4 regions of the Streptomyces sp. AK010 genome follow, and region 1 is predicted to be linked to each of the others. Evidence: riboswitches for the same ligand, from Rfam matches in the RefSeq annotation. Region 1 holds a riboswitch; each other region holds the start of a gene.
The links. Region 1 has a riboswitch for cyclic di-AMP ahead of HDC93_RS34015 (C40 family peptidase). Riboswitches for the same ligand answer to the same signal wherever they lie in the genome.
Positions count from the first base shown of each region.

Region 1 (7,230 bases):
GAGACGGCGAGGGCGCCGGCCGCGAGCCAGTGGTCCCCGCGCCCCTCCTCCACCTGCCGGGGCTGGAAGCGGAACAGGGCGAAGCAGTAGAGGGCGAGCCCCAGCCAGAACAGCACCAGGGCCGCGTGGGCGAGCCAGGCCGCCGAGTCCGCCGCGGCGAGCGTCGCGCCGAGCACGGCGAGCCCTTCGGTGGCCACGCAGCGCAGGAACACCGTTCCGCGCCGCCCCTGGGCCTCCGCGGTGAGCAGCACCGCCCAGAGCAGCATGGCGAGGGCCAGCAGGGCTTCGGCGAGGGCCTGCAGGCCTGCCGCGGAGAAGCCGGTGCCCAGGACGGCGGTCGCCGCCACGGTGGTGAGCGCGGCCGGCGTCTCCGCCCGCCACGCGCCGTGCCTCCGCTGGGCGAGGCCCGCGGCCGCCACCAGCCAGGCCGCGCAGGCCAGGCCGAGGGCGATGCGGGAGAGGACGTCGTATTCCGCCGAGTCGAGACCGACCGACACGATGCCGGTCGCCAGCGCATACGTCGCCCACCAGGTGGCAAACGGGGAGGGACCGGGCATAGCGCCGATGCTAGAGAGCGCCGCGCGGGTTACGGGAGGGGCACGCGCGTGTGCCCCTCAAAAACGTGGCGGGACTTCTCAGGCCGGGCGCACCACGCTGTGGATCGCGGACTCGCCGTCGTAGTAGATCGACTCCTCGCGCACGTACGTGCCGGGCTTCGGGGCGTGGATCATCATGCCGTTGCCGATGTAGATCCCGACGTGGGTGACGTCGTCGTAGAAGAAGACCAGGTCGCCGGGCCGGGCCTGGGAGAGCGGGACCGTGGTGCCGGCGTTCACCTGGTCGTAGGTCGTGCGCGGCAGGGTGACGCCCGCGGCCTTCCAGGCGGCCTGGGTGAGGCCGGAGCAGTCGTAGGAGCCGGGTCCGACCGCGCCCCACACGTACGGCTTGCCGATCTGGGCCCGGGCGAAGGCGAGCGCCTTGTCGGCCTTGGTGGCGTACGAGGAGTCGGCCGGTGCCGTCGAGGGGGACGAGCCGGAGCCAGACGAGGAGGGCCCGCTGTCCTGCTGCTGAGCCGCCTCCTCCTGCGCCTTCTGCTGCGCGGCCTGCTGCCGGGCCAGCTCGTCGGCCTTGCGGGCGGCCTCCGCCCGCTTCTCCTTCTCGATCGCCGCGAGCCGGGCCTTCTCCTCAACGGTCAGCTTCGACATCAGCTCACGCGCGTCGGCGAGCTTGCGCTGGACGGTGGCCTTGGCCGTCTTCAGGCCGTCCTGCGAGTCGGTGAGCGTCTCTAGGCTCTCGGTGGCCTCCTGGCGCTTCTTCATCGTCTCGGACTGCTGCGTGACGTAGTCGTCGACCGCGACCTTCTGGCGGCCGGTCATCCGGTCCATCAGCTGGGTCTGGTCGAAGTAGTCCTGCGGGGTGTCCGCGAGCAGGAACGTCGCGGTGTCCGGGGCGGCGGCGCCGGTGCGGTACTGGGCGGAGGCGAAGGAACCCAGCTCCTCGCGCGCCTCGTTGAGCTTCTGGGTGCGCTCGGCGACGTCGTCGAGGAGGGTGTCGGCGCGCTTGCGCTGCTTCGCGGTCTTCTCCTTGGCCGCGTTGTACTTGTCGGTCGCCGACTCGGCCTGGCGGTACAGGTCGTCGACCTTCTTCTCGACTTCCTCCAGGCTGGGCTTGTCGTCGGCCGCGGGGGCGGCGTTGGCCGACTGGGACAGCAGGGCCACGGAGGTGAGGGCCGCCGTGGCGAGGGCGGGGGTCCGTATGCCTGCCACGCGCGTACCCGTAGGACGCGACTTGCGGTGCGACGCCAAGGGAGGCGACTCCTTCCACGTTCCGCCTACCGAGTTAGCTGTCGGGTTCGGGCGGGTGGTTCGGAAGGTTTGCCCTACGGCCGTCTCCGTACAGGGAGTCGGGCCGATTCACCCCAGGTTCACGGTTGGGTCCCCGGCTCCGGCTGCCGCTGCGGCGTGCCGGACTCGGCGGAGGCCGCGCGGCCCGGCGACGTTCGCCGGTGGGGGTCATGCGGCCTGGTCGCACGGTAGCCAACTCGTGTGGCCCCTGTGAAGGTTGATGGGTGATATGCCCGATACATTTTCGTGACCTTACTCAAGAGCCTTGCCGATAGTGAGCGATCGAGGGGGATTGGTCGCGATTCATCCGCAATTGCGGGGGGCGTAGCAGTCCGTGATCATGCGGTCATGGAGGGCGACAAGAAGCCGTCGGTCGGTCGGCGGGAGCCCCGGCGCGGGGGCGATGTTCTCAGGGCGGCGGCGGGCTGTCAGTGGGGCGCCCTAGACTCGGAGAGCGATGAGCAGCCTCTTTGACGACAACTTCCTGGCGAACCTCCAGGCCCAGCGGGGCCCGGCCGACGAGCCCCCGCCGCCACCCGAGGACGATCACGTACCGGAGCCGATTCCGGACGATCTGTTCGGCGGGAAGTTCGACGCGCCCCCGGACCGGGACGCCTACTACCGCGACGGCGCCCCCCGCCCGGTGATCGACTCCGCCGCGCTGCTGGAAGGGCTGAACGACAACCAGCGCGCCGCCGTCGTCCACTCCGGCTCCCCCCTGCTCATCGTGGCCGGAGCCGGTTCCGGCAAGACCCGGGTGCTCACGCACCGCATCGCCCACCTGCTCGCCGAGCGGGACGTGCACCCGGGCCAGATCCTCGCGATCACCTTCACCAACAAGGCCGCCGGCGAGATGAAGGAACGCGTCGAGCAGCTCGTCGGCCCGCGCGCCAACGCCATGTGGGTCATGACCTTCCACAGCGCGTGCGTGCGCATCCTGCGCCGGGAGAGCAAGAAGCTCGGCTTCACCTCCTCCTTCTCGATCTACGACGCCGCCGACTCCAAGCGCCTGATGGCCCTGGTCTGCCGCGACCTGGACCTCGACCCCAAGCGCTTCCCGCCGAAGTCCTTCAGCGCCAAGATCAGCAACCTGAAGAACGAGCTGATCGACGAGGAGGACTTCGCCGCCCAGGCCACCGACGGCTTCGAGAAGACCCTCGCCCAGGCCTACGCCATGTACCAGTCGCGGCTGCGCGAGGCGAACGCCCTCGACTTCGACGACCTGATCATGACGACGGTCAACCTGCTGCGCGCCTTCCCGGACGTCGCCGAGCACTACCGCCGCCGCTTCCGCCATGTGCTGGTGGACGAGTACCAGGACACCAACCACGCCCAGTACGCCCTCGTCCGCGAGCTCGTCGGCACCTCCGAGCACCCCGTCGACGTCCCGCCCGAGGCGGAGGTCCCGCCCGCCGAGCTGTGCGTGGTGGGTGACGCCGACCAGTCGATCTACGCCTTCCGCGGCGCGACCATCCGCAACATCCTCCAGTTCGAGGAGGACTACCCGGACGCGACGACGATCCTGCTCGAGCAGAACTACCGCTCCACGCAGACGATCCTCAGCGCCGCCAACGCCGTCATCGAGCGCAACGAGTCCCGCCGCCCCAAGAACCTGTGGACCAACGCGGGCGCCGGTGCGCAGATCACCGGCTACGTCGCCGACACCGAGCACGACGAGGCGCAGTTCGTCGCCGAGGAGATAGACCGCCTCACCGACGCGGGCGACGCGAAGGCCGGCGACGTCGCGGTCTTCTACCGCACCAACGCCCAGTCCCGTGTCTTCGAAGAGATCTTCATCCGCGTCGGCCTGCCCTACAAGGTCGTCGGCGGCGTCCGCTTCTACGAGCGCAAGGAGGTCCGGGACGTCCTGGCCTACCTGCGCGTGCTCGCCAACCCCGAGGACTCGGTGCCGCTGCGCCGGATCCTCAACGTCCCCAAGCGGGGCATCGGCGACCGCGCCGAGGCGATGATCGACGCCCTGTCCCAGCGCGAGAAGATCAGCTTCCCGCAGGCGCTCAAGCGCGTCGACGAGGCGTACGGCATGGCCGCGCGCTCCACCAACGCCGTCAAGCGGTTCAACACGCTGATGGAGGACCTCCGCACCATCGTCGAGTCCGGCGCCGGACCGGCCACGGTGCTGGAGGCAGTCCTGGAGCGCACCGGCTACCTCGCCGAGCTCCAGGCCTCCACCGACCCGCAGGACGAGACCCGGATCGAGAACCTCCAGGAACTCGCCGCCGTCGCCATGGAGTTCGAGCAGGAGCGCGGTGAGGACGAGCAGGCCTCGCTGTCCGACTTCCTCGAGCAGGTCGCGCTGGTCGCGGACTCCGACCAGATCCCCGACGAGGAGGACGGCGACGGCGTCATCACCCTCATGACCCTGCACACCGCCAAGGGCCTTGAGTTCCCCGTCGTCTTCCTGACCGGCATGGAGGACGGCGTCTTCCCGCACATGCGTGCCCTCGGCCAGACAAAGGAGCTGGAGGAGGAGCGGCGCCTGGCCTACGTCGGCATCACCCGCGCGCGGGAGCGGCTCTACCTGACCCGGTCCACGCTGCGCAGCGCCTGGGGTCAGCCCTCGTACAACCCGCCCTCCCGGTTCCTGGAGGAGATCCCGCCGACCCACGTGGAGTGGAAGCGGACGGGAGCGACCACGCCCGCATCCTCCGGGCCGGTCTCGGCGGTGGCGGCCTCGCTGTCGTCGTCCCGCTCGCGCTCGTCGGCGTCGGGCGCCTCCGGGTTCGCCACGCGACGCACCTCCGAGAAGCCCGTGGTGTCACTGGCGGTCGGGGACCGGGTCACGCACGATCAGTTCGGACTCGGGACCGTCGTCGGAGTCAAGGGCACGGGCGGCAACGCCGAGGCGACGATCGACTTCGGCGACACCAAGCCGAAGCGGCTGCTCCTGCGGTACGCGCCGGTGGAGAAGCTGTAGCGCCCTGAGATGTGCCGGTGGGCCCCTGTCCGCTCGACGGACGGGGGTTGCCGGGACGTTACATCGGGTCGATGCCGTGGCTGCGCAGCCACGGGAGCGGGTCGATCGCCGAGCCGCCGCCCGGGCGCACCTCGAAGTGCAGGTGCGGGCCGGTGGAGTTGCCGGAGTTGCCGGAGCGCGCGATCGGATCGCCGGCCTTCACGGTCGTACCCGAGGGGACCGTGTAGGTGGAGAGGTGGCAGTACCACGTCTCCGTGCCGTCCTTCGCGGTCAGGATCAGCATGTTGCCGTACGCGCTGTTCCACTGCGTGCGGACGGTGCCGTCGGTCGCGGCCATCACGGTCGTGCCGTACGAGACGGGGAAGTCGATGCCGGTGTGCAGGGACATCCAGTTGATGCCGGACTGGCCGTAGGTGGCGCTGAGTCCGTGCCGCGCGACCGGCAGGGCGAACTTGGGGCGCATCCGCTCCTTGCGGGCCGCCTCCTCCGCCGCCCTCTTCTTCTCGGCCGCCTGCTGGGCCTTGAGGTCGATGCGCTCCTGCGTACGGCTGGCCCGGTCGGCGAAGTCGTCGGCGCCGGCGGACAGGCTCTGCAACTGCGTGTCCAGCTTGTTGTTGGCGGCGGCCGGCTTGACCGGCTGCACGTCCGCCGCGGTCGTCTGCGCCTCCGCGGCGCTGTCGTCGGAGAACGTGCCGACGGAGGCGGCGGCGATCCCGGCGACACCCATCACACAGGCCGAGGGCACCGCGATGGTCATCAGCGCCGAGCGCTTGGGGGGCGTACGGCGGCGGGAGCGGGACCCGGCGCGCGCGGCCGCCCGGGAGGACCGGGCCGGAGTGACGTCCTCCTGGCCGTCCAGCAGCGAGGCGACGACGGGCAGTTCGCCGGTGGCGGTCGGCTCACCGCCGTCCGCGGCGGGGTCACGGTAGTCCGTCCCGGCGGATTCGTCGTAGGTGACCTGGTCGAACGTCGCGGTCTCGAGCTGGTCGAACGGCGTGGTCTCGTGCTGGTCGAAGGTTTCGGCGGGGTGTTCGTACGCGTCGGGGGCCGACACGGCGGTGCCGTCGGAGTTCCACTGCGTCGCGTCGTAGGCGCCCGTGTCGAAGGTCTGCGTGCCCCACTCCCATTGCTGGGTGTGGTCGGCGGGGTTGCCGCCCTGGTCGGGCTGGAGCCAGGTGCCCGCGTCCCACTGCCCGGTGGCGTCGGGGGACGGGGCCTGGGAAGGGATGGCCGACATCGGCTGCTGCTCGGCCGTCCAGGACGTCGTGTCGTAGACGCCGGTGTCGTAGGCGGCGTGGTGCTGGGCCGCGTAGGCGTCGTAGTGCACGTTGTCGTGCGTGCCGGTGGGCCAGTGACCGGTGTCGTAGGTGCCCTCCTGGCCGCTGCCCGGCATGTCGCCGAAGAGGGGGTCGGTCGCGAAGCTCGCGGTGGCGTGCCCGGTGGCGTCGAAACCGGCACCATGGGTACCGGTGGCGTGGGCACCGGTGGCGTCAAAACCGGTGGCGGCGTACTCGCCGTAGGTGGTGAAGTCGCCGTACTGGGCTTCCTGCGTGCCGTACGACGCGTAGTGCGCGGAGGCGGCGTCGGAAGCCGGAGCCGGGGTCATGGTCCCCGACGGGTGACGGTCGTTCACCAACTTCTCTTTCGCCTCGACAACAGGGGCTGCCAGAGCAGTGCGGCGACTGTACCCGGCGGTACGCGGGCACGACAATCTTCGGCAGGTTTCGCGCGCGCAGGAAACGGGCATTCGGCCGTGTTTTGGCGGACGGCGGGCACGGGTTTGGCTCTGTGTTCGAAGTTTGTTCGAGCTTGATCGGTGCTGTGGTGCCGAGTGATCGCTGTATGACGAGTCTCAGGCGACTGTGAGACCGGCGCTGTGTTCGGTCGACGGTTCACCCGGCTGGGCCGTGTCGAGGACCTGCCGTATGCCGTTGGCGACGGCGGGGTGCACGGGCAGGGCGAGATGACCGATGCCGGTCACGCGCACGTTCTGCGCCATCAGGTCGGGATGGTCGATGCAGGCCGTCTCCGGCGGGTCCATCACATGGTCCAGGTCGCTCCAGAAGCCGACGAAGTGCGTACGGCAGTCAGGGGCGGGCAGAGTGAGCTCCTCGAGCACCGGTGAGCCGGGGCGCATCTGGCGCACGATGGGGTGCGCGTTCGCCACGGGCATCACTCGGGTCCCCGAGTGCGGCGTGCCGAGCGTGACAAGGGTCCGCACGCGTGCGTCGCCGCCGAGCCGCTGCACGTAGTAACGCGCTATCAGGCCGCCGAGACTGTGCCCGACGACATCGACCTGCCCGGCCCCCGTGCGCTCGCAGATCTCCTCGATACGACGGCCGAGCAGTTCGGCGGCGGCGCGTATGTCGCAGGTCAGCGGCGAGTAGTTGAGGGACTCGATCTGCTGCCTGCCGTGCTGGGCGAGGCTGCGGCGCAACAGGACGAAAACCG
Region 1 is NZ_JACHCX010000027.1:11,481-18,710, reverse strand. It holds gene HDC93_RS34020 (hypothetical protein) at 1-557, opposite strand, end outside; gene HDC93_RS34015 (C40 family peptidase) at 636-1,805, opposite strand; cyclic di-AMP (ydaO/yuaA leader) riboswitch at 1,813-1,986, opposite strand; gene pcrA (DNA helicase PcrA) at 2,302-4,779, shown strand; gene HDC93_RS34005 (M23 family metallopeptidase) at 4,838-6,526, opposite strand; gene HDC93_RS34000 (triacylglycerol lipase) at 6,632-7,230, opposite strand, start outside.

Region 2 (7,230 bases), on a different contig from region 1:
GTGCACGGCCGCTGCTGATGGCTCCGGCGTAAACCCGGCACAGGCATGCGGCCCGTCCCGCGTTTGAAGGCATTGTCAGTGGCGCAGTGCACTATCGAAGCGGGAGGTGGTGCGAGTGCGGAGCACATACGACTGTGACGTGCTGGTGATCGGCGGCGGCATCGTCGGCCTGTCGACGGCGTACGCGATCACACGCGCCGCACCGGGCACACGTGTCACCGTCCTGGAGAAGGAACCGGGCCCGGCCCGCCACCAGACCGGCCGCAACAGCGGCGTCATCCACAGCGGCATCTACTACCGCCCCGGCTCCCTCAAGGCGCGCTACGCGGTGCGGGGCGCCGCGGAGATGGTCAAGTTCTGCACCGAGTACGGCATCCCGCACGCGGTCACCGGCAAGCTGATCGTCGCCACGGACCGCGCGGAGCTGCCCCGCCTGCACGCGCTCGTGCAGCGAGGCCGGGAGAACGGCATCCCCGTACGGGAGCTGGGCGGCCCCCAGATCGCGGAGTACGAGCCGGAGGTGCGCGGGCTCGCCGCGATACACGTCGGCACGACGGGCATCTGCGACTTCGTCGCGGTCGCCCGCCAGCTGGCCCACGGCTCGGGAGCGGAGATCCGCTACGGCACGCGGGTCGTGCGCGTCGACCGGCGCCCCGAGCGTGGGGTCGCCGTGCTCACAGCCGCGGGCGACGCCGTACGCGGGCGGGTCCTGGTGAACTGCGCGGGTCTGCAGTGCGACGAGATCGCCCGGCTCACCGGGGACGACCCAGGCATGCGGATCGTGCCGTTCCGGGGCGAGTACCACGAGCTGGCCCGGCCGGAGCTGGTGCGCGGCCTGGTCTACCCCGTGCCCGATCCGGCGTTCCCGTTCCTCGGAGTGCATCTCACGCGGGGCATCGACGGGGGTGTCCATGTCGGGCCCAACGCGGTGCCGGCCCTGGCCCGCGAGGGGTACGGGTGGGGCACGGTCCGGCTGCGCGAGCTGGGCTCGACCCTGGCCTGGCCCGGCTCCTGGCAGATAGCCCGCCGGCACTGGCGCTACGGGGCGGGTGAGCTGCGGCGGTCCCTGTCCAAGGCGGCGTTCACGGACGCGGTGGGCCGGCTGCTGCCCGGGGTGTCCGAGGACGACCTGGTCCCGACGGCCGCGGGTGTGCGCGCACAGGCGGTTCTCCGTGACGGAACCCTGGTCGACGACTTCCTGATCCGCGAGGGCGCCAGAACCGTCCACGTCCTCAACGCACCGTCCCCCGCGGCCACGGCGTCCCTGCCGATCGGCCGGGAAGTGGCCCGCAGAGCGCTGAACGCGCTGTGAGGTCGGCGGGGCTGCCCTGCTCTGAAGCCGGGTGGGCCCACGACCCGGCGTCGAGCGGCGCCGCTGCGTCGATGCTGAGGCCGGGTGAGTCCACGACCGGCGTCCCGAAGTGCCGGCTGCGTCGATGCTGAGGCCGGGTGAGTCCACGACCCGGCGTCGAGCGGCGCCGCTGCGTCGATGCTGAGGCGAGGGGGGTCCGCAGCCCGGCGTAGCGGGGTGCCGGCGCCCACCCGTGCCGCCCCTAGCGGCACGCATGCCCGCAGCTAAGCGCTCCCGCACCCGCCGTCGTACGCGAGGGGCCGTGTCGGGGGGTGTCCGCCCGCAGCGGTTGGCGCGTCAACGCCAGTCAGTAGGTATGAAACTCCATCGCGCCGTTCCGAGGACGGACACCCCCCGGCGCGGCCCCGCCCCACACCCAACGCCAGGCGAAGCACCTCAGCCGTAAAATCAGGGGCACTGTGTCTGACTCCGCGAACACCCCCGAAGCCCCGAACCCGCACCCGGCTCCGAACCTGCACCCGCACCCGGCCCCGAACCCGCACCCGGCCCCGGAGCCGCACCCGCACCCGCACACCCCGGGTGTCTCCGTCCGGCGTACCCGGGCCAAGGGCGAGCCGCGTTTCCCCGACGGGCCGAAGGCCGACCCCGCCGGGTCGCACTTCGAGCGGCGGATCCGGAGTTTCCAGCCCCGCCGCAGCCGCGTCACCGCCGGCCAAGCGGACGCGCTTCAGCGCCTGTGGCCCAAGTGGGGCCTCGACATCGACGGCAGCCGGACCCTCGACCTGCCCGAGCTGTTCGGCAACGACAACCCCGTCGTCCTGGAGATCGGCTTCGGCATGGGCGAGGCCACCGCCCAGATGGCCGCCGCCGCCCCCGCCACGAACATCCTCGCCGTCGACGTCCACACCCCTGGCCAGGGCAACCTGCTCAACCTCGCCGACCGCAACGGCCTGTCCAACATCCGCGTCGGCAACGGTGACGCGATCATCCTCCTGCGCGAGATGCTCGCCCCGGACTCCCTCGGCGGCCTCCGCGTCTACTTCCCGGACCCCTGGCCCAAGAAGCGGCACCACAAGCGCAGGATCATCCAGCCCGACTTCCTGACCCTGGCCGCCACCCGCATCAGACCCGGCGGGATCGTCCACTGCGCCACCGACTGGGAGCCGTACGCGGAGCAGATGCTCGAGGTCCTCACGGCACACCCCGACTTCGAGAACACGCAGGCGGACGGTGGTTTCGCGCCGCGCCCCGACTTCCGTCCCCTGACCCGTTTCGAGGGCCAGGGACTGGACAAGGGACATGTCGTGAACGACCTCCTCTTCCGCCGCGTACAGCACGTGGACCAGCCCCCCGCCGGCGCCTGACCACCCCTGGCACCTCTCCCGCCTGCGGACAGCGCCCATCCGTCGTTAGGGTCAATGCCGTGGCCACCAGCCCCCCGCATCCGTCGTACCCCGTCGGTCCCCCCGACGGCGCGCCCTTCGCCGGCTCGGGCACAGCCGGCTCCTCGCGGCACGCCCACTGGTGGCACCGCGCCTGGGTGCGCTACGGCGCGCTGAGCACGCTTCTCGCGATATCCGGCCTGGTCATCCTCGCCCTGGTCCGCGAGGAGACCGGCACGGAAGGGTTCCTGGTCGGGCTGGGACTGGCCGTCCTCCCCGTGCCCCTGCTGATAGCCGCGTTCCGCTGGCTGGACCGGGTGGAGCCCGGCCCCTGGCGGAACCTGATCTTCTGCTTCGCCTGGGGCGCCTGCGCGGCGGCGCTGATAGCGATCGTCGCCAACAGCTTCGCGACGAGATGGATTGCGACGGCGACGGCGGACCCGTCCGGCGCGGACACCCTGGGCGCGACGGTGATAGCGCCGGTGGTCGAGGAGTCGGCCAAGGCGGCGGCCGTCCTCCTGGTCTTCCTCTTCCGGCGCCGCGACTTCACCGGCATCGTCGACGGGGTCGTCATAGCCGGCGTGACGGCCACCGGCTTCGCGTTCACCGAGAACATCCTCTACCTCGGCACGGCCTTCGGCACCGACCAGCTCACGGGCGGCAGCGGCATCGCCTCGGTCACGGCGGCGACCTTCTTCGTGCGCATCATCATGTCGCCGTTCGCGCACCCGCTGTTCACGGTCCTCACCGGCATCGGCTTCGGCATCGCCGCGCTCTCGGTGGACCGCCGGCCGCTGCGCCGTGTCGCCTTCCCGCTCGGCGGGCTGCTGCTCGCGATGGGGATGCACGCGATGTGGAACGGCTCGTCGGCCTTCGGCGAGTACGGGTTCTTCGCCGTGTACGCGGCGTTCATGGTGCCGATCTTCGGGCTGCTGACGTGGCTGGTGATCTGGACGCGGCAGCGGGAGCTGAAGACCGTACGGGCGGAGCTGCCGGCCTACGCCGTGGCCGGCTGGCTGACCCCGGCCGAGCCGTACGCGCTCGGCTCGATGCGGGCCCGCCGGATCGCCCGGCAGTACGCCCGCCGGCACGCGGGCAGGGCGGCGGCCCGGGAGGTGGCCCGGTACGAGGCGTACGCGACGTCCCTGGCATTCCTGCGGCACCGGGCCCGGCGGGGCAGCCCCGGGGCGGACTTCGCCGTACGGGAGCGGGAACTGCTCGGCGAACTGTGGCGGCGCCGGGAGGTTGCCCGCCCCGCTCTGGACCACGCGGGCCGGATCACCGCCCCTCCGGTCCCGGTGACGGTCCCGCCCTGGCCGGTCCACGGGATGTACGGGTACGGCCACCAGCCGGCGCCGTACCCCGCGTACAACCCCTATCGCTCCGCCGCGTACAACCCCTACCGCTCCTGAAGCTCCTGGGCCCCGCTCAGGCCGAGGCCGCCGTGAGCCGTTCCACCTCGGCCTCCGAGAGCGTCAGCTCCCCGACGCCGAGCAGCGCGGGCAGCTGCTCCACCGTCCGCGCGGAGGCGATCGGCGCCGCCACGGTCGGCTGTGCGGCGAGCCAGGCGAGGGCCACGGTGGCGACGGGAGCGTCGTGCGCCGCGGCGACCTCGTCGAGGGCGTCGAGAACCCGCCGCCCCCGCTCGGTGTCCAGATGCTTGGCGGCGCCACCCGCCCGCGCGCTCTCGACCTCCGTACCGGGCCGGTACTTGCCCGTGAGGAAGCCGGACGCGAGCGCGTAGTACGGAACGGCCGCGAGGCCGGCCCGCTCGGCGAGGTCCTGCAGCTCGCCCTCGTACGTGGCACGGGAGACCAGGTTGTAGTGCGGCTGGAGGGCGACGTACCGGGCGAGGCCCTCGCGGTCGGAGAACTCCAGGGACGCCCGCAGCCGCTCGGCGGAGATGTTGGAGGCGGCGATGTGCCGCACCTTGCCGGCCTTCACGAGTTCGTCGAGCGCGCCGATGATCTCCTCGACGGGCACGTCGGGCTGGTCGAAGTGCGTGTAGTACAGGTCGATGTAGTCGGTGCGCAGGCGCCGCAGGGAGGCGTCGGCTGCGGCCCTGATGTTGGCGGCGGACAGGCCCCGGAAGTCGGGGTGCTGGCTGACCTTCGTGGCGACGACGACGTCGGAGCGGTTGCCGCGTGCCTCGAGCCACCTGCCGAGGATGGTCTCGGACTCACCGCCCTGGTTGCCGTCGACCCACGCCGAGTAGACGTCGGCGGTGTCGACGAAGTTGCCGCCGGCGGCGGTGTAGGCGTCGAGGACGGCGAACGAACGGTCCTGGTCGGCGGTCCAGCCGAAGACGTTGCCGCCGAGGGCGAGGGGGAAGACCTCGAGGTCGGAAGTACCGAGCTTGCGAAGAGACGTCATGCTCGGTGTCAACGACCGCGCAGGAACGCCTCATTCCGCAACGGACGCAAAACTCCCGTAAACACCCCGCCCCGCCCCGCGATGCCGCGCCACGCGACGCCACACGACGCGACGCCACACGACGCGACGCCACACGACGCGACGCCACGCCACGCCACACGACGCGACGCCACACGACGCCACGCCACGCCACGCGACGCCACGCCACGCGACGCCACGCCACACGGCGCGACGCCAGGCCACACGACGCCACGCAGCACCGCAAAGCCGACGGCCCTGACGTCGGGGGGTCGTCGTCAGGGCCGCCGATGCTTCAACGAACGTGCGCTGCTTACGGAGTCAGTCCCTTGCCCCGCAGCCAGGCCATCGGGTCGATGCCACTGGCGGAGCCACCGGAGTGGACCTCGAGGTGCAGATGCGCCCCGGTGACGTTGCCGGTGGCGCCCACGCGGCCGATGACGTCGCCGGTGCTGACCTTCTGGCCGACGCTGACGCCGATGGAGGACTGGTGCGCGTACCAGATCTCGGTGCCGTCATCGAGGGTGAGGACGGTCTTGTAGCCGTAGGAGCCGTTCCAGCCCGCCTCGGTGATGGTGCCGCTGTGCACGGCCTTGATCGGCGTGCCCGTGGGGGCGGCGAAGTCGAGGCCGGTGTGATAGCCGGAGGACCAGTAGGCGCCGGCCTGGCCGAACGTCGAGGTGAGGGTGTACGAGGAGGTCGGCAGCGTGAACTGCTTGGCGAGGGCGGCGAGCCGCTCGGCCTCGGCCTTCTTCCTCGCCTCTTCCTCGGCCTTCCGCTTGGCCTCGGCGGCCTTGGCCTTGGCTTCCTTCTCCGCCTTGGCGACCGCGTCCTTGGCCGCCTTCTCGGCGGCGGCCGCGGCGTCCTCGGCGGCCTTGGTCTCGATCTGTTCCTGCTGGTGCTCGACCTGGGCCATGATCCGGGCACGCAGCGCGTCACCGGCGCCGGCGCGGGCGCCGGAGGTGCCCTCCGCGGTGTCCGCGGTGGCGGTGCCGAGGCCGCTGAGCGGGGTGGCGGAACCTTCGGGGGTGTCGTCGTCCGAGATGAGGGAACCCACCGAGGGCAGGTCCGGCACGGAGATGGACACCGGGGGCTTGCCGGTCTGGGCGCTGGCCATGCCGCCGGCACCCACGGCGGCTATGACGCCGACGCCCAGGACGGTGGAGCTGCGGGCGAGACCTCCGCCGCGCTGCTTGGTGACGCGATGCCGGCCGCGGACGGGACGGATGGACTCCTCGGTGGGGTTCCACTCCTGGAACGGGCCCTCGTCGGTGCGCTGGCCGCCGAAGCCGAAGGTGTCGTTCTCGCGCTTCGGCGCGTACGGGGCCGCGGGGGCAGGCCGGTTGGACGCCACGTGGGCGTACTCCTTTCCTTCCTTCTCGCCTACCGGGTTAGCTGACGGGTTCGGAGCAGGAAGGTCTCCTACGCGCGTATACCTGCCGTGCTTCCACGGTGGTATCCGCCCGATTCACCCCAAGTGGTGGTTCCCCGGTTCCCTTTCGGGATTCGGCGCGTGCGCACGGAGCCGCCTTCTGTGACGGCTGGGACGACCGCGCTGCGTTATCGAACGTTAATGGAGGCGCGAGGGGTATTCCAGCGATTCCACTTGATCATTAACCTTTTTCGCGCGGACTTACCTGCCCTGACCGGCTTAAATCGGACGAGTTGGCCGCGCCGCAAGTGACTGACGGGTTTTGACAGTGTGTCAGTTGTTATGCGGAACGGGGTGATTCGCTCACCGAACGTGATCAGGTGTCGGGAAACGCACCGAGGGCCGGAACCCTTTCGGATTCCGGCCCTCGGCCTTCAGTAGCGGGGACAGGATTTGAACCTGCGACCTCTGGGTTATGAGCCCAGCGAGCTACCGAGCTGCTCCACCCCGCGTCGTTGTGTCACCAGTGTACGTCATCCGCGGGACCACTCGCGCACACCCACCGGCCGGGCCGTGCTCAGCCCGGCAGATGACGGTTCGGGGCCTTGGCCCGCTCCTCGTGTTCCGGGAGGACGACGACCTCCACCCCCTCGGCCGCGAGGAGACCGCTGCCGTCGGCGTCGGTCACGAAGGTGTCCGGCTCGCGCCAGGCCGTGACGACCCGCCGTACGCCCGCGTCGAGGATCAGCCGAGCGCAGGGAGCTGGGCGCGAG
Region 2 is NZ_JACHCX010000003.1:13,940-21,169, forward strand. It holds gene HDC93_RS06140 (MFS transporter) at 1-32, shown strand, start outside; gene lhgO (L-2-hydroxyglutarate oxidase) at 116-1,312, shown strand; gene trmB (tRNA (guanosine(46)-N7)-methyltransferase TrmB) at 1,825-2,676, shown strand; gene HDC93_RS06155 (PrsW family intramembrane metalloprotease) at 2,736-4,106, shown strand; gene HDC93_RS06160 (aldo/keto reductase) at 4,123-5,067, opposite strand; gene HDC93_RS06165 (M23 family metallopeptidase) at 5,399-6,439, opposite strand; cyclic di-AMP (ydaO/yuaA leader) riboswitch at 6,451-6,607, opposite strand; tRNA gene HDC93_RS06170 (tRNA-Met) at 6,896-6,969, opposite strand; gene HDC93_RS06175 (dihydrofolate reductase family protein) at 7,035-7,230, opposite strand, start outside.
Region 2: linked by a shared signal. The riboswitch ahead of HDC93_RS06165 (M23 family metallopeptidase) and the one ahead of HDC93_RS34015 (C40 family peptidase) in region 1 are both predicted to bind cyclic di-AMP.

Region 3 (7,230 bases), on a different contig from region 1:
ATCCAACGAGTCCTCGGGCGAAAGGGCGTGGATCTGAAGGGCGTTGAAGGCCTCCGTGTAGGCCTGGAGGTCTTCTTTCCGTTCGAGGTAGAGGCTACTCGTCAAGTGGTCGAGAACAACCACATCCAGATCAGAAGTGCTCGAAAATGAGAAGATTACGAAAGGGCCGGTGACGCCGATGTGCGCCCCGGCATTGAACGGCAGCACTTGCAGGCGCACTTGGGGCAGCCGGGCAGCCTCGACCAGTCGTGCCAGCTGGCGGGCCATGACCCCGGGTCCGCCCACCTCGCGCCGCAGCACCGCCTCGTCCAGGACGGCACTGAGTTTCAGCGGGGGAGCCGCGCGCAGCACGTCCTGCCTGGCCAGCCGCACCTCGACCAGCGTGTCGAGCCGGTCCTCCGGAAGTCCCTCCACCGCGGCCCTGGTCACCGCCCGCGCGTACTCGGGCGTCTGGAGCAGGCCCGGGACGACGCTGGTCTCCAGCGTGCGCATCGCGCCGGCCTGCGACTCCAGGCTGATGAAGTCCCGGTAGGTCGGCGGCAGTACCCCGCGGTAGGCGTGCCACCAGTGGTGCCGGCCGCCGCTCTCGTCGGACCCCGCCAACATCATGAGCAGTTCGCGAAGTTGGGAGTCCGCCACACCGTAGGCATCGAGAAGTAACCGCACATCGGCGGGTTTCACCCCGCTCGTGCCCGTCTCGATCCGGCTGACCTTGGACTGGTGCCAGCCCACCAGCCGGGCCGCCTCACCGCTCGTGAGCCCCGCAGAGGTGCGCAGCGCACGCAGTTCGGCGCCCAGTTTCCGGCGGCGCACCGCGGGACCGTGCTGCATGGGCTCCTCCTTACTCCTTCCGAGCCACCCAAATACGGTCTCGCGTCGCAGAGTTCACCGCTTTGAGCGACAGATATATGCATATCTTGGTGGATCGCCGTCCTTCAGGGGTGTTCTGGTGGCAGTCTGGCGACGAAGCACCAGTCCGGGACCGTACTCGAACCATCCGCTCCGTGTCGGGCTGTGGTCCCGTGGGAAAGGGACGAGGTCGCCATGGCAGACCATCTGGAAGCATCCGTCACTCTGCCGAGCGATCCCGCCTCGGTCTCCGCAGCGCGTGCCTATGTGGTGGGAACGCTGGCGGAGTGGGGGCTGCCGGCGGACACGGAAGTGTCCGACACCGTCCGGCTCATCATCTCCGAACTCGCCACCAACGCCGTCCAGCACACCTTCGGTCAGTCACCCACGTTCACCGTGGATGTCGCACTGGACCGTGACGAGCACCTGCGGATCGGGGTCACGGACAGCCATCCGCGGTTCCCCAGACGCCTGCCGGCCGCCGTCCAGCAGGACAACGGCCGCGGCCTGGTCATCATTCGCTGGCTGACCGCGGAATGCGGCGGCAGACTCCGTATCCGCCCCACTCGCGAGGGCGGCAAGACCATCTCGATCGAACTCCCCTGGGTCGTCCCGGCCCAGCCGGTGACGACCGTGGTGCAGCAGGAGCTCTAGGCACACACCGCAGGAACCCTGTTCACCCGCGGCAGGAGCCCTGCCGGCCCAGAGCAGGACCCGAAAGGCATGTCCAGCGGGTGCCCTCCGCGCACCCCGGCCCGCGCGACCCACATCCGGGCCACCCCCGCGGCCATGACGCCCGCTCCGCGCCTCGCGCCCCGTCGGAGCCCGCAGCCGTCACCGGTGCCGTGCCGACGCCTCCCGGTGCGCCGCCGCCCCTCGGAGCCCTGACGGCTGACCGACGGTGTGCCACAGCGGTGCGGAGATCCCGACGTCGCCCCCGGCCGTTTCCTCCTCGGTGGTCCTTCCGGTGCCGTCCGCCTCCGCACGCAGCCCCGCCCGCCGCACCAGCCGCGGGAGCAGCCCCACAGGCCGACGCAGACCAGGAAAGCCGCGGCGCCCGCGGCGGCACCGCCGGTCCGGCCCGTGGTCACGCCGGCCACCAGCAGCACGGAACCGCTGAACGCGAACACCAGCACGCACAGGGCCGATGGTGGCCAGGCGCGAGGAGACCTGCACGATGCGGGGCTTGACGCCCTGCTGGAAGAGGGAGCGGTCAGCGCGGCCGAAGCGGTGAAGAGAGCGGCGGCGAGGACGGCCAGCAGCAGTGCGACGACGTAGGTGATGCGCTGGACCGTGCCGAGGTCCTCGAAGCGCGAGGTGAAGGCCGGCGACAGCAGGAAGGCGAAGAGGAACTGCACACACCCGTCTGGGTGACGCGGAGTTCCTGGAGCAGCTCGACGAAGGTGCGGTCGGCGCGTTGTAGCCGGCGTCTCGTTGCGCGCGGTGCAGGGGCGGTGCTCGGCCATGGGGTCACAGGTGTCCAGATGAGCCCGTGTCACGCTCCGGCGTGCGGCGGCGCGTCAAGGACGCCGCCGCACGCCGGGCGGATCACTTCACGCGTCCGTACCAGACACTCTTGGTCCAGATCTTCTGCAGTCGCACCACGTCCCCGCTCTTCGGGGAGTGCCAGAGCTTGTTCTTACCCGCGTAGATACCGACGTGGTACACGTTGCTGCCCGAGTGGAAGAACACCAGGTCGCCCGCCTTGCGGTTCTTGGCGGAGATGTGGTGCGTCTTGTTGTACTGCTGGGCAGCCGTGCGGGGAAGCTTCTTGCCGGCTTTCTTGAACGAGTAGAGCGTGAGCCCGGAGCAGTCGAACCGGTGCGGACCGGTGGCCCCGTACCTGTAGGGAGCACCCTTCTTGGAGGCCGCGATCTGGAGCGCCTTGGTCGCCGGTGTGGCCGCCGCCGCCTCGGATGCGAAGCCGGGCGCCACGATGGAGCCGCCCACCGCGGCGATGGTGAGCGCCGAGGCCGTGCCGGCCCGGGCCATGAGCGACGGGACACGATTGAGCGCAGTCATGCGCAACCCTTCGTCAGCCGCCTGTGAAGGATGACCTGTCGGATTCGGGCTGACAAAGTTGCCCGGCCGCTGACGCGGCTTCACCCCAAGGGCTGCTCGGCTCCGGTCATGGCGTGACCGTCCCGGCGACCCGTCGTGCTCGGGTCCTCCACTCCTGCCGATCCACTCCTGTCGACCGGTCATCCGGGCGGCGGCAGGACTCGGCGTCCGCCCGGATCGCCCCGCCACAGCGGCGGGGGCTTGTCGTCAAACAGGGATCTTGGCGCATGCGTGTCCGGATTTCCCAACGGAACCGGGGATTTGTGTTGTTACTCACCACTCACCCGTTCGGGTGGACACGTGTGCGTTCGAGCCGCTGTCCACGGGTTCGCGGAGCTCCGGACCAGGGATGGAATGCCCCATTGCGTCCGCCGGCTACGCGCGTTGCGCAACCGGAACGGTCCCGAAACTCGTCTCCCGCCTACTCCGAACAGAGGTACGTCTTTTGGTCCGTTTCAACTCAGCTCCGGACGCATCGCGGACGGCGCGTGCGTCCGGACCGACGGTTCCACGTCAACTGACGGACTCCGGAGGCAGGGTGAGCCGGGCGGTGCGCCGCTCGCCGTCCAGCACCCGCAGGGCCCGGGCCAGGGTGCCGGCGTGCAGTTCCGTCTCGCCCCGCCGGTGCATCAGGGCCAGCGCGTCACGCAGCGCGGTCGCCTTGCCGACCAGGGCCTGGGCGGCGCGCAGTCCGCGGTAGGTGTCGCCGTCCTGGGCCGGGTTGATACGGCCGAGCAGGTCGACGACCTCGAGGTAACGGTCGATCAGTTCCGCCTCGGCGCGCGTCAGGGCGGGCAGGGGCGGCAGTTCGGGCGGGAGCACCTGGCCTCACCGACCGGTCGGCGGGGCCAGGGTGGCCTTGCGGCCGGGGATGATCCCGTCGATCAGGCCGTACTCCACCGCCTCCTGGGCGGTGAGGATCTTGTCCCGCTCGATGTCCGCGCTCACCTGCTCCCGGGTGCGGCCCGTGTGCAGCGCGAGCATCTCCTCCATTCGGCTCCGGATGCGCGTCAACTCGTCGGCCTGGATGGCCAGATCACTGGCCTGCCCCCGGACCGGCTCGGGCAGGGCGGGCTGATGGATCACCAGGCGGGCGTCGGGCAGCGCGAATCGCTTGCCGGGCGTGCCCGCCGCCAGCAGCACCGAGGCCGCGGCACCGGCCTGGCCCAGGCAGATGGTCTCCACGTCGCAGGAGAGGTACCGCATCGTGTCGTAGAGCGCCGTCATCGCGTGGAAGGTGCCGCCGGGGGAGTTGATGTAGAGCGAGATGTCGCGCTCCGGGGCCTGGTGCTCCAGGTGCATGAACTGGGCCATCACGTCGTTCGCCGAGGTCTCGTCCTCCTCGGGGCACCGGTGGACGAGACCTCGGCGCCGCCGTAACGCTCGGTTCCGTCCGCGAGGCCTTCGGGGAGGCGGCGCGGCAGAGTCCGCCCTGCCGCCGGACGAACTCGTCACCCCGGTCCTCGGAAGGACGCTCGCCGCCCGCGCGTCCCTGGTCGTCGACGGCCGGCCCGCCTTTCCGCGGGTCGTCGTCCAGGTGTGGGGCGAGACCCTGCGCAACGAGGAGCTCGCGGTTGTCCTGGGGGAGGGCTACGGCTCGGTCCGCGCGGCCCGGGGGAGGATCGTCGAGGGCTATCAGGAGGCCGGCATGATGCGGGCGGACGTCGCGCCGGACCACGTGGCCCGCACGATGATCGCCTCCGTGCTCGGGTTCATCGCCCAGCAGTCCCTGCGGTCCCTCTTCGGCCCCGCCCCGGTCGAGGTGCTCCGGGACGGTCTGCGGGCCCTGATGAGCATGCGCGGCGGGGACCCGGGTGGATCACAGCTCGGTTAACGTGCCCGAAACGCAGTCCAATTAGCCTGCCGATCCACGCCACCTGGCACTTTGCCCCGTGGCCGCGGCAACCGGGCCCCGCACGGCCCGGAGCGACGACTGTGAGGTGGGACGTGCAACTGACCCCGCACGAGCAAGAACGGCTGCTGATCCACGTGGCGGCCGACGTGGCCGAGAAGCGCCGGGCCCGCGGGCTCAAGCTCAACCACCCCGAGGCGGTCGCGCTCATCACCTCGCACCTCCTCGAGGGCGCCCGGGACGGTCGCACCGTCGCCGAACTCATGTCCTCCGGACGCAAACTCCTGACCAGGGACGACGTCATGGTGGGCATCCCGGAGATGATCCACGACGTGCAGGTCGAAGCCACCTTCCCGGACGGTACCAAGCTCGTCACCGTCCACGACCCGATCGTCTGACGGGGAGCCGCCGTGATTCCCGGAGAGATCCTCTTCGCCGACGGGCCGATTGCCTACAACGAGGGCCGTGGCGTCGTCCGCCTCACCGTCCTCAACGCCGCCGACCGGCCCGTCCAGGTCGGCTCCCACTACCACTTCGCCGAGGCCAACCCCGGCCTGGAGTTCGACCGCGCCGCGGCGCGCGGCAGGCGGCTCAACGTCGCCGCCGGCACGGCCGTGCGCTTCGAGCCCGGGATCCCCGTCGACGTCGAACTCGTGCCGCTGGCCGGCGCCCGTGTGGTGCCCGGCCTGCGCGGGGAGACCGGAGGTGCCCTCGATGCCTGAGATCTCGCGTGCCGCGTACGCCGACCTGTTCGGCCCGACGACCGGTGACCGGATCCGCCTCGCCGACACCGACCTGCTGGTCGAGATCGAGGAGGACCGCTCCGGCGGCCCCGGTCTCGCCGGTGACGAGGCCGTCTTCGGCGGTGGCAAGGTCATCCGTGAGTCCATGGGTCAGGCGCGGGCCACCCGCGCGGAGGGCACGCCGGACACCGTGATCACCGGTGCGGTGATCATCGACCACTGGGGGATCGTCAAGGCCGACGTCGGCATCCGCGACGGCCGGATCACCGGCATCGGCAAGGCCGGCAACCCCGACACCATGGACGGCGTCCACCCGGACCTGGTCATCGGCCCGGAGACCGAGATCATCGCCGGCAACGGGCGGATCCTCACGGCGGGCGCGATCGACGCGCACGTCCACTTCATCTGCCCGCAGATCGCCGACGAGGCCCTCTCCTGCGGCATCACGACCCTCGTCGGCGGCGGCACGGGCCCCGCGGAGGGCTCCAAGGCCACCACCGTGACCCCCGGACCCTGGCACCTCGCCCGGATGCTGGAGGCGATGGAGGCCTTCCCGCTCAACATCGGCCTGCTCGGCAAGGGCAACACCGTCTCCCACGAGGCGATGCTGTCCCAGATCCGCGGCGGCGCCCTCGGCCTGAAGCTGCACGAGGACTGGGGCTCCACCCCGGCCGTCATCGACGCCTCGCTGACCGTCGCCGAACAGACCGGCATCCAGGTCGCCATCCACTCCGACACCCTCAACGAGGCCGGATTCGTGGGCGACACCCTGGCCGCCATCGCCGGCCGGGGCATCCACGCGTACCACACCGAGGGTGCGGGCGGCGGGCACGCGCCGGACATCATGACGGTGGTCTCCGAGTCGTACGTGCTGCCCAGCTCCACCAACCCGACCAGGCCGTTCACCGTCAACACCGCCGAGGAACACCTCGACATGCTGATGGTCTGCCACCACCTCAACCCGGCGGTGCCGGAGGACCTGGCCTTCGCCGAGTCCCGGATCCGCCCCTCCACGATCGGCGCGGAGGACGTGCTGCACGACCTGGGCGCGATCTCGATCATCTCCTCCGACTCCCAGGCCATGGGGCGTGTCGGTGAGGTCGTCATGCGCACCTGGCAGACCGCCCATGTGATGAAGCGGCGGCGGGGCGCCCTGCCCGGGGACGGACGCGCCGACAACCGCCGCGTACGTCGCTATGTCGCCAAGTACACGATCAACCCCGCGCTCGCCCAGGGGCTGGCCCGGGAGATCGGATCGGTGGAGAGCGGCAAGCTGGCCGACCTGGTGCTGTGGGAACCGGCGTTCTTCGGCGTCAAGCCGCAGCTCGTCATCAAGGGCGGGCAGATCGCCTACGCGCAGATGGGCGACGCGAACGCCTCGATCCCCACCCCGCAGCCGATCCTGCCGCGCCCCATGTACGGGGCGATCGGGCGGGCGCCGGCCTCCAATTCCCTCAACTTCGTCGCCCCCTTGGCCGTCGAAGCCGGGTTGCCGGAACGGCTGGGGCTCGGCAAGCGGTTCGCGGCGATCGAGTCGACCCGCGGTGTCACCAAGGCCGACATGCGAGAGAACGACGCCCGGCCGGAGGTGCGGGTCGATCCCGACAGCTTCGCCGTGCACATCGACGGGGAACTGGTCGAGGCGGCGCCCGCGGCCGAACTCCCCATGGCCCAGCGGTACTTCCTGTTCTGAGGGTGGTCTGATGTCGCGTGCAGCGCTTCTCG
Region 3 is NZ_JACHCX010000016.1:110,135-117,364, forward strand. It holds gene HDC93_RS27480 (helix-turn-helix transcriptional regulator) at 1-831, opposite strand, end outside; gene HDC93_RS27485 (ATP-binding protein) at 1,045-1,503, shown strand; gene HDC93_RS37875 (DUF6328 family protein) at 1,500-2,207, opposite strand; partial or broken gene HDC93_RS39775 (hypothetical protein) at 2,237-2,323, opposite strand; gene HDC93_RS27490 (C40 family peptidase) at 2,398-2,871, opposite strand; cyclic di-AMP (ydaO/yuaA leader) riboswitch at 2,875-3,087, opposite strand; gene HDC93_RS27495 (hypothetical protein) at 3,424-3,732, opposite strand; gene HDC93_RS27500 (ATP-dependent Clp protease proteolytic subunit) at 3,739-4,365, opposite strand; gene HDC93_RS39780 (hypothetical protein) at 4,448-4,744, shown strand; gene HDC93_RS27510 (urease subunit gamma) at 4,858-5,160, shown strand; gene HDC93_RS27515 (urease subunit beta) at 5,173-5,484, shown strand; gene HDC93_RS27520 (urease subunit alpha) at 5,477-7,198, shown strand; gene HDC93_RS27525 (urease accessory protein UreF) at 7,209-7,230, shown strand, end outside.
Region 3: linked by a shared signal. The riboswitch ahead of HDC93_RS27490 (C40 family peptidase) and the one ahead of HDC93_RS34015 (C40 family peptidase) in region 1 are both predicted to bind cyclic di-AMP.

Region 4 (7,230 bases), on a different contig from region 1:
GTTGGTCGCCGCCGCGTTCCGGCACGCGGCGGAGGGCGACCTGGCGCATCTGCGCAAGCTGCTCGGCCGCCGTTCACCGGCGCTGCGCCGGCTGCGGTCGGCTGTGCGGTGGTACGCCCCCACCGGGCAGGCCAAGGGCTGGCGGCTGTGGATCGAGGGCTGGGCGGCGGCGCTGCGCGACCCCGTGCTGCGGGAGGTCGCCCAGGACCTCGACCGGCAGTGGAAGGCGGCGCTCGCCGAGGTCATCGCGGAGGGCGTGGCGGCAGGCGAGTTCCGCTGCCCGGACCCGGCCGGCACGGCCTTCCGGCTCACCGCCCTCCTCGACGGTCTCGCCGTGCAGCTGACGTCTTACGCCGGCGCGGTGCCGCGAGCGCGGGCGCAGGAGTGGGTGGAGGAGGCGCTGGCCCGCGAGTTGGGCCTGGCACAGGAGCGGCCGACGTCCTGATGACGGTCTCTCGACAACGACAACGACAACGACAGCGACAGCGGCCCCGCTGACGCCCGGCATCCCCGGCCCGCCCGGTCGGCGGCCCGAACCACGGGGCCGGGGCCTTCCGGGGCCGTCCGCCGTATCCGTACCTCCGCGTTGCCCGTGCCCGCCGTCGGCCCGCCCGGCACCCGCGGCCTGCGCGGCCCGCCCGGCCCGCCCCGGATACCCGGGCTTCTGCGCGTGCGGGCCGTGCCGGGATCCCACCCGGCACGGCCCGCACGCGCAGAAGCGGCTCTCACGCCACGGACGCGATCCACGTCCTGATGTCGTCCGGTGACAGCGCCCCCTTGGCCGTCACATGGTCGCCCGACGACTCCCCGCGCAGCCGGCGCCCGATCCACGGAACCAGGAACTCCCGCGCCCAGGCGACGTTGTCCCGCCGCATGTCGAGAGCGCCGCGCGGGGGCAGCGGGGGCCACGCCTGCTCGGGGTCGGCCGGTACGTCGAGGCCGAGCACCTGGCCCGCGCGGAGCGCCACGCGCGTGTGCCCCTCGGGCGACAGGTGCAACCGGTCGGCGTCCCAGGCCCTGCGGTCCTGCACGCTGCGCAGGGACCACAGGTCCAGGACCGGGCAGCCGTACCGGTCGGCGATGGCCCGGACGTGTCCGTTGTACGTGGCGATCTTGCCGCGCAGGTGCTTCAGCACGGGCACGCCACGGGTGTCGAACCCGGTCGTCACCATGACCGTGCCGGACACGGCGGCGAGCTGGGCCAGCGCCCGTTCGAAACGCTCGGCCACCTCGTCCGGGTCGGTGCCGGGCCGGATGATGTCGTTGCCCCCGGCACAGAACGAGACGAGGTCCGGGGCCATCTCCACGGCCCGCGGAACCTGGTCCGCCACGATCTGGTCGAGGAGCTTTCCGCGTACGGCGAGATTGGTGTACTGGAAGTCGCCCTCGGGCCTGCGGTCGGCGAGCAGGACGGCGAACCGGTCGGCCCAGCCGACGAACGCGCCGTCGGGGCCGGGATCACCGACGCCCTCGGTGAAGCTGTCCCCCAGCGCCACGTACGACCCGATCACTGCTCTGCTGTCACTCTTCGAATCGTCTGCCACAACCGCTCATGATTCACCTTCGAATGTGACCTACGCGACCGTAGGAAAGGGTTGACGGGCGGTGAGATAAGCCACTCCTAAAGTGTTCGCCAACTTCGGAATACACCGCTGGTCAGGGCTGTTTCGGGGTGAGCCGCCAGACCCGGAACCCGCTGATCCGGAAATGGCTCCAGACGGTCCGGAAGGCGAAGTGCCCACTCGTGTACGGCTGCGGGTCGGTGTGGTCGAAGACGAGCCGGCCGTTGTTCCACCACTGGACCGTGGAGCCGTCGGAGACGATCCTGACCCGGTTCGGCTCGCCCGGGACGAGCAGCGGCTCGGTGTAGTCGAAGACCAGGGGGCGGACACCGGGTTCGCCGACGTAACGGCGCAGCCGGGTCGTGGTGTTGTGGTTGGCGCCGTAGCCCGCGTAGTACGTCGTGAGGTGGTCGTACTCGTCGAGGGCCCCGCCGCGTGGGGTCGCGAAGAGGTCGTGCGGGGAGCGGACGTCGGTCGCGTTCCAGAAGTTGTTGAGGTCCGAGACCCGGTCGTTGACCCCGCCCTCGGAGACAGGGATCGCGGTGTACTCGAGCAGGTACGGCCCTTCGAGCCGCTGCCTGAACCAGACGGTCGCGCCGCTCGGTACGTCGATCTCCAGGGTGCCCCGGGAGGCGGTGACGGTGCCGCCGCCTTGGAGTTCGGTCGCCCATTGCCCGAGGCCGTGGCAGAAGTCGTCGTGGGCGATGAGGCTGCGCCGGCGGGTCGCGGCGTGCGCGGTGGCCGTGGGGGCGAGGGCCGCCAGGGCGGCTCCGGCGGCCAGGGCTCCGAACGCCCTGCGGGTGGTCGGCACGGTGACACAGCTCCTCGGGGTCGGCCGGGAAGGCTCGGGAAAGCGCTTGCACCCCGGCCGGATCACTCTGCCCCAACTGCCGCCGCCTGTCGATCCCTCGGGGTGACGGGCGGCCCTTCTCGGTGATAGGCGCCCGCACGCACCGAAGGCCGGACCCGGGGATCGGGGTCCGGCCTTCGGAGGCGTGTCAGGCAGGTGGTCGTGCGGTCGGTCAGCCGACGGAGACGCCGTGCGAGCGCAGGAAGGCGACCGGGTCGACGTCGGAACCGTAGTCCGGCGTGGTGCGGATCTCGAAGTGCAGGTGCGGTCCGGTCACGTTGCCGGTGGCGCCCGACAGGCCGACCTGCTGCCCGGCCGTCACAGTCTGGCCGGCCGAGACGGAGAGCTGGGACAGGTGGGCGTACTGGGCGTAGTGGCCGTCGTTCAGCTTGATGACGACCTGGTTGCCGTACGCGCCGCCCCAGCCGGCGGAGACGACCTCGCCCGCACCGACGGCCTTGAGGGAGGTGCCGGTCGGAACGACGAAGTCGACACCGGTGTGGTAGCCGCTGGACCACATGCTGCCGGACATGTGGTACGGGGTGCCGACGGTGGCACCGTCCACCGGGAGGGTGTAGCCGCTGGAGTTGCTCTCGGCCGCGGGCTTGGCGGCGGCCGGCTTGGCGGCGGTCTCCGCCTTCGGGGCCGACTCGACAGCGGACGACTTCTGGGCCGAGGCCTTCGGAGCCGCCGGGGCCGAGGCCTTCGGCGCGCTCGCGGCCTTCTTGCCGATCGACAGCTTCAGGCCCGGGTGGATCAGCGACGGGTCGGAGCCGACGGCGTCGCGGTTGTCCGAGTAGAGCTTCTTCCAGCCGCCGCTGACGTTCTGGTCGTCGGCGATCTTCGCGAGATAGTCGCCGGCCTTCACGGTGTACGTGCGGGCGCCGTTGGCCTTTTCTGCGGCCTTCTTCCCGGCGGCCGGAGCGGACTGGACGGTCTTTTCGGGAGCCGACTGCGGGGTGGCGGCGTGGGCGCCGGCGGCCCCCATGAGCGGCAGGGCGAGGGCGGCCCCGCCGGTTCCGGCGACGGCGATGGAGCGGGTGAAACGCTGGGTCTTGGGACGGCGGTGCTTACCGTTCGCGGGCATGGCGAATTCCTCTCCGGCGCCTGCGAGGTGAGCTGTCGGGTGCGAGCTGGAGATGCCCGGCCGCGCCGTGGCGCGACTTAACCCCAAGCCGTTCCGGGAACCGGAACAGGCGTCTTACCTGTGGGTCCCCCGCTCCTGCCGTACGTCGGGTCAGTGTGTGCGGACTCCGGGCGGCGGCAGGATTAGGCGTCCGTCCGGATTGGTGTGGAACGTAAGCGACCGAGACGCAATGGGACAAGCTCGCGGTTGCGCGCGACGGTGTTTCCCCCTGACGCGTCGGCACAAACGCCGTCACCGAGCGTGGATTACCGATCTCCGGCATTCCTCAAGGGGCCTGAATAACGCCAGAATTACGTGAACACGGCGACAACACATCGTCACGAATATGACGATGGTCACGCACCCCGACCTCATCTCCTTTACGATCGGGGCACGTTATCCCTTAGCGGCCCAAGCTCCCTATTCGGACAGAACGACTACTTCCGCTTAAGTCGGACGACCGCGGCATCCAAATCCCCGCGCAGACCGACGCGAAGTCCGTGATGCAGTAGTACGGCCCCTCGGTGAACTTCGCCCGTTTTGAGGCATTCGTACGAGGCTGACGGATCGAGGCCACGCAGCCGGAGCGCCGGCACGGGCTCGCCGTAGCGCTGCGCCTGGAGCCAGGCGAGGACGACGGCCTCGTCACCGAGGACGTACTGCACGGCACTGACCCCGCCCTCCGGGGGACGCAGCCGGTACAGGTCTCCGCGCTGTACCACGGACCGGATCTCCTTGTAGAGCGCCACCCACTCCCGCGCCTCGGCGAGCTCATCCTGTGTCCACCGCGTGAGGTCGCCGCCGACGCCGAGCACCCCGGCCATGGCGCTGACGAACCGGAACCGCAGGGAGCTGGCCCGCTGGTTGAGCATGGCGTTCGGGCTGTCGGTGACCCAGGCGGCCATGACCCGGGCCGGGTGGATCTGGCTGAAGCCGTGCTGGATGGCGAGCCGGTCCAGCGGGTCGGTGTTGTCCGAGGTCCACACCTGGTCCGTGCGGCTCAGCACGCCGAGGTCGATCCGGCCGCCGCCGCCCGAGCAGGACTCGAAGGCCACGCCCGGGTGGGCGGCCCGCAGCCGGTCCAGCAGGGCGTACAGGCCGTGCACGTGGTCGACCCACAGCCGCTGCGGGTAGGGGTCGTCCGGCCAGCCGGCGTCGGTGAAGCAGCGGTTGAAGTCCCACTTGACGTAGTCGACGGGAGCGCTGGAGAGAAGCCCGTCGAGCTGCTCCCAGAGGTACTCCCGGACGTCCTCGCGGGCGAGGTTGAGTACGAGCTGATTGCGGAATTCAGTCCGCTTTCGTCCTGGTTGGTACTGGACCCAGTCGGGGTGCGCGCGGTACAGGTCGCTGTCCGGGTTGACCATCTCGGGCTCGGCCCAGATCCCGAACTGCATGCCCAGGCCGTGCACATGGTCGGCGAGCGGCTGCAGCCCGCCCGGGAAGCGGTCGGGGTTGGGGGTCCAGTCGCCGAGTCCGGCCCGGTCGCTGGTGCGCGCCCCGAACCAGCCGTCGTCGACCACGAACAGCTCGACGCCCATGGCCGCGGCCCGCTCCGCGAGCGCCCGCTGCTGCTCCTCGGAGATGTCGAACTCCGTGGCCTCCCAGGAGTTGAACAGCACCGGCCGGTCCCGCTCGGCGTCCGGGACGACGTGCGCCCGCTGGTAGGCGTGCCAGGCGCGGCTGGCCCCGCCGAATCCGCCGTCGCTCCAGAGCCCGGCGAAGACGGGGGTCGTGTACGACTCCCCCGTGCCCAGCATCAGCAGGCCCGAGTCGTCGTGGCCGGCGCCGCCGGTGATCTGCACGCGCGCGTCCGGCAGCTGGGCCACGGCGATGCGCCACGACCCGGACCAGCCGAGGGCACAGCTGTAGACCTCGCCGTGCTCCTCGGCGGCGTCGGCGTCGAGGGCGACCCACGGCAGGTGCTGGTGCGAGGTGTGACCGCGGCGGCTGCCGATGACCTTCTCGCCGTGGGTGAGACCGGAGCGCGTCAGCCGGGACTCGGCGCCCCAGCGGCCGTGCAGCTGGGACAGCCGCCAGGCGTCGCGGTCGGGCAGGGTCCAGGTGGCGGAGTCGGCGCGCAGCAGTTCGAGGGCCGGCCCCCGGTTGGCCAGGGTCACCCACCGCTCGACGACATCCGACGAGGAGCGCATCCGGTAGTGCAGCGTGATGGCGAGGTCCCCGTCGCGGAACCGCAGGCGCAGCTCGCCGTCCTCGGTGTCGTGCCCCTCGAAGACCCACTCGGTGCCGCGCCGCCCGGCCGTGCGCACGGACAGTGCCGGGCGGACGAAACGGGGGCCGCCCTCGACCGGGTACTCCTCGCGTCCGTCGAGCGGGGACTCGAAGGGCCAGTAGTCCGGCAGCGGCCGGACGGCGAGGGCCTCGGCGTCGGCGAGGCCGATCCGGGGGCCCCAGTGCAGGTGCAGCAGTTCGTCCCGCTCGGTGACATGGACGGCGTAGCTGCTGGCCGGCCCGGAAAGTACCCACGTACGACCGTCTTCGGAGATGTCCGGCATCGCGCCCTCACAGATTCGAACAAGCCCGACCAGGTGCGACCAGGCGGCAACATCATCAAGGGCTGTGGGGGCTCGGGGCAACGCCCTGTGGACAACTCATTGCCCCAGGCAGTCATGTCGTATCGTCGACTCGTGCCCGCCGACGAGCCGCGGCGGCGGCGCCGAAGGGGAGGAGCCCTCGTGACACAGCAGGTCCCGTCGACCGAGCCCGAGCTGGCCGGAGTGCGCAACTTCCGTGATGTGGGCGGACTTCCGACCGTGGACGGACGGCGAGTGCGCCAGGGCGTGCTGTTCCGCAGCGGCCACCTCGCCCACGCGACCGGGGAGGACGCCGCCTTCCTGACGACTCTGGGCCTGCACACGATCTTCGACTTCCGCAATGCTGCCGACCAGAAGCTCGAGGGGCCGGATGTCGAGCTGCCCGGCGTGCGCAATGTGAACCTGCCGCTGAGCGACCCCGCCGACGGCGCCGAGTTCTGGAAGATGGTCCGCGACGGCGACCTGGACCAGCTGCGCGAGATCCTGTCGGACGGCAAGGGCGCGGGTCGTATGATCGCCTCGTACCGCACGATCATCAAGCACCGCACGGACGAGCACTCCCGGGTGCTGCACGCGCTCGCGCAGGACAGCGTCCCCGCGCTGATGCACTGCGCGGCGGGCAAGGACCGCGCGGGTCTGTCGGTCGCGGTGACGCTGCTGGCGGTGGGCGTCGAGCGCGAGGCGATCGTCGAGGACTACCTGAAGTCGAACGCCAAGCATCGCCGTTACAAGGTGCACCGCAGCAGCTCCGCCGCCTCGGCCTACTCCCCCGAGGTCATGGAGCTGCTCAGCCCCCTCTTCGACGCGCGCGCCGAGTACCTGACGGCGGCCTTCGACACCATCGAGGAGACCTGGGGCGGCGTCGACGCCTACCTGGAGAAGGGGCTGGACCTCACCCCGGAGACCCGGGAGCGGCTGCGCGAGCGGCTCCTCGACTGAGGGGCCGACGGGGCTACTTCGCGCCGAGCGCGAAGAGCAGGTACACGAACGCGGCGAAGATGTGGCCGGCGATGAGGTAGACGAACAGCCTCACCCACAGGGCGCGGGGGAACTTCTCCTCCATCTCGCTCATGACGCGCCTCCAGGAGTGGGGCCCAGGCACAGGGCGGCCGTGGGGCTCTGCAGCAGGGTGTGGACGAA
Region 4 is NZ_JACHCX010000001.1:247,530-254,759, forward strand. It holds gene HDC93_RS01185 (TetR/AcrR family transcriptional regulator) at 1-445, shown strand, start outside; gene HDC93_RS01190 (SGNH/GDSL hydrolase family protein) at 726-1,511, opposite strand; gene HDC93_RS01195 (DUF6250 domain-containing protein) at 1,657-2,373, opposite strand; gene HDC93_RS01200 (LysM peptidoglycan-binding domain-containing M23 family metallopeptidase) at 2,585-3,499, opposite strand; cyclic di-AMP (ydaO/yuaA leader) riboswitch at 3,504-3,665, opposite strand; gene HDC93_RS01205 (alpha-galactosidase) at 3,976-6,051, opposite strand; gene HDC93_RS01210 (tyrosine-protein phosphatase) at 6,232-7,029, shown strand; gene HDC93_RS01215 (DUF6126 family protein) at 7,043-7,162, opposite strand; gene HDC93_RS01220 (helix-turn-helix domain-containing protein) at 7,159-7,230, opposite strand, start outside.
Region 4: linked by a shared signal. The riboswitch ahead of HDC93_RS01200 (LysM peptidoglycan-binding domain-containing M23 family metallopeptidase) and the one ahead of HDC93_RS34015 (C40 family peptidase) in region 1 are both predicted to bind cyclic di-AMP.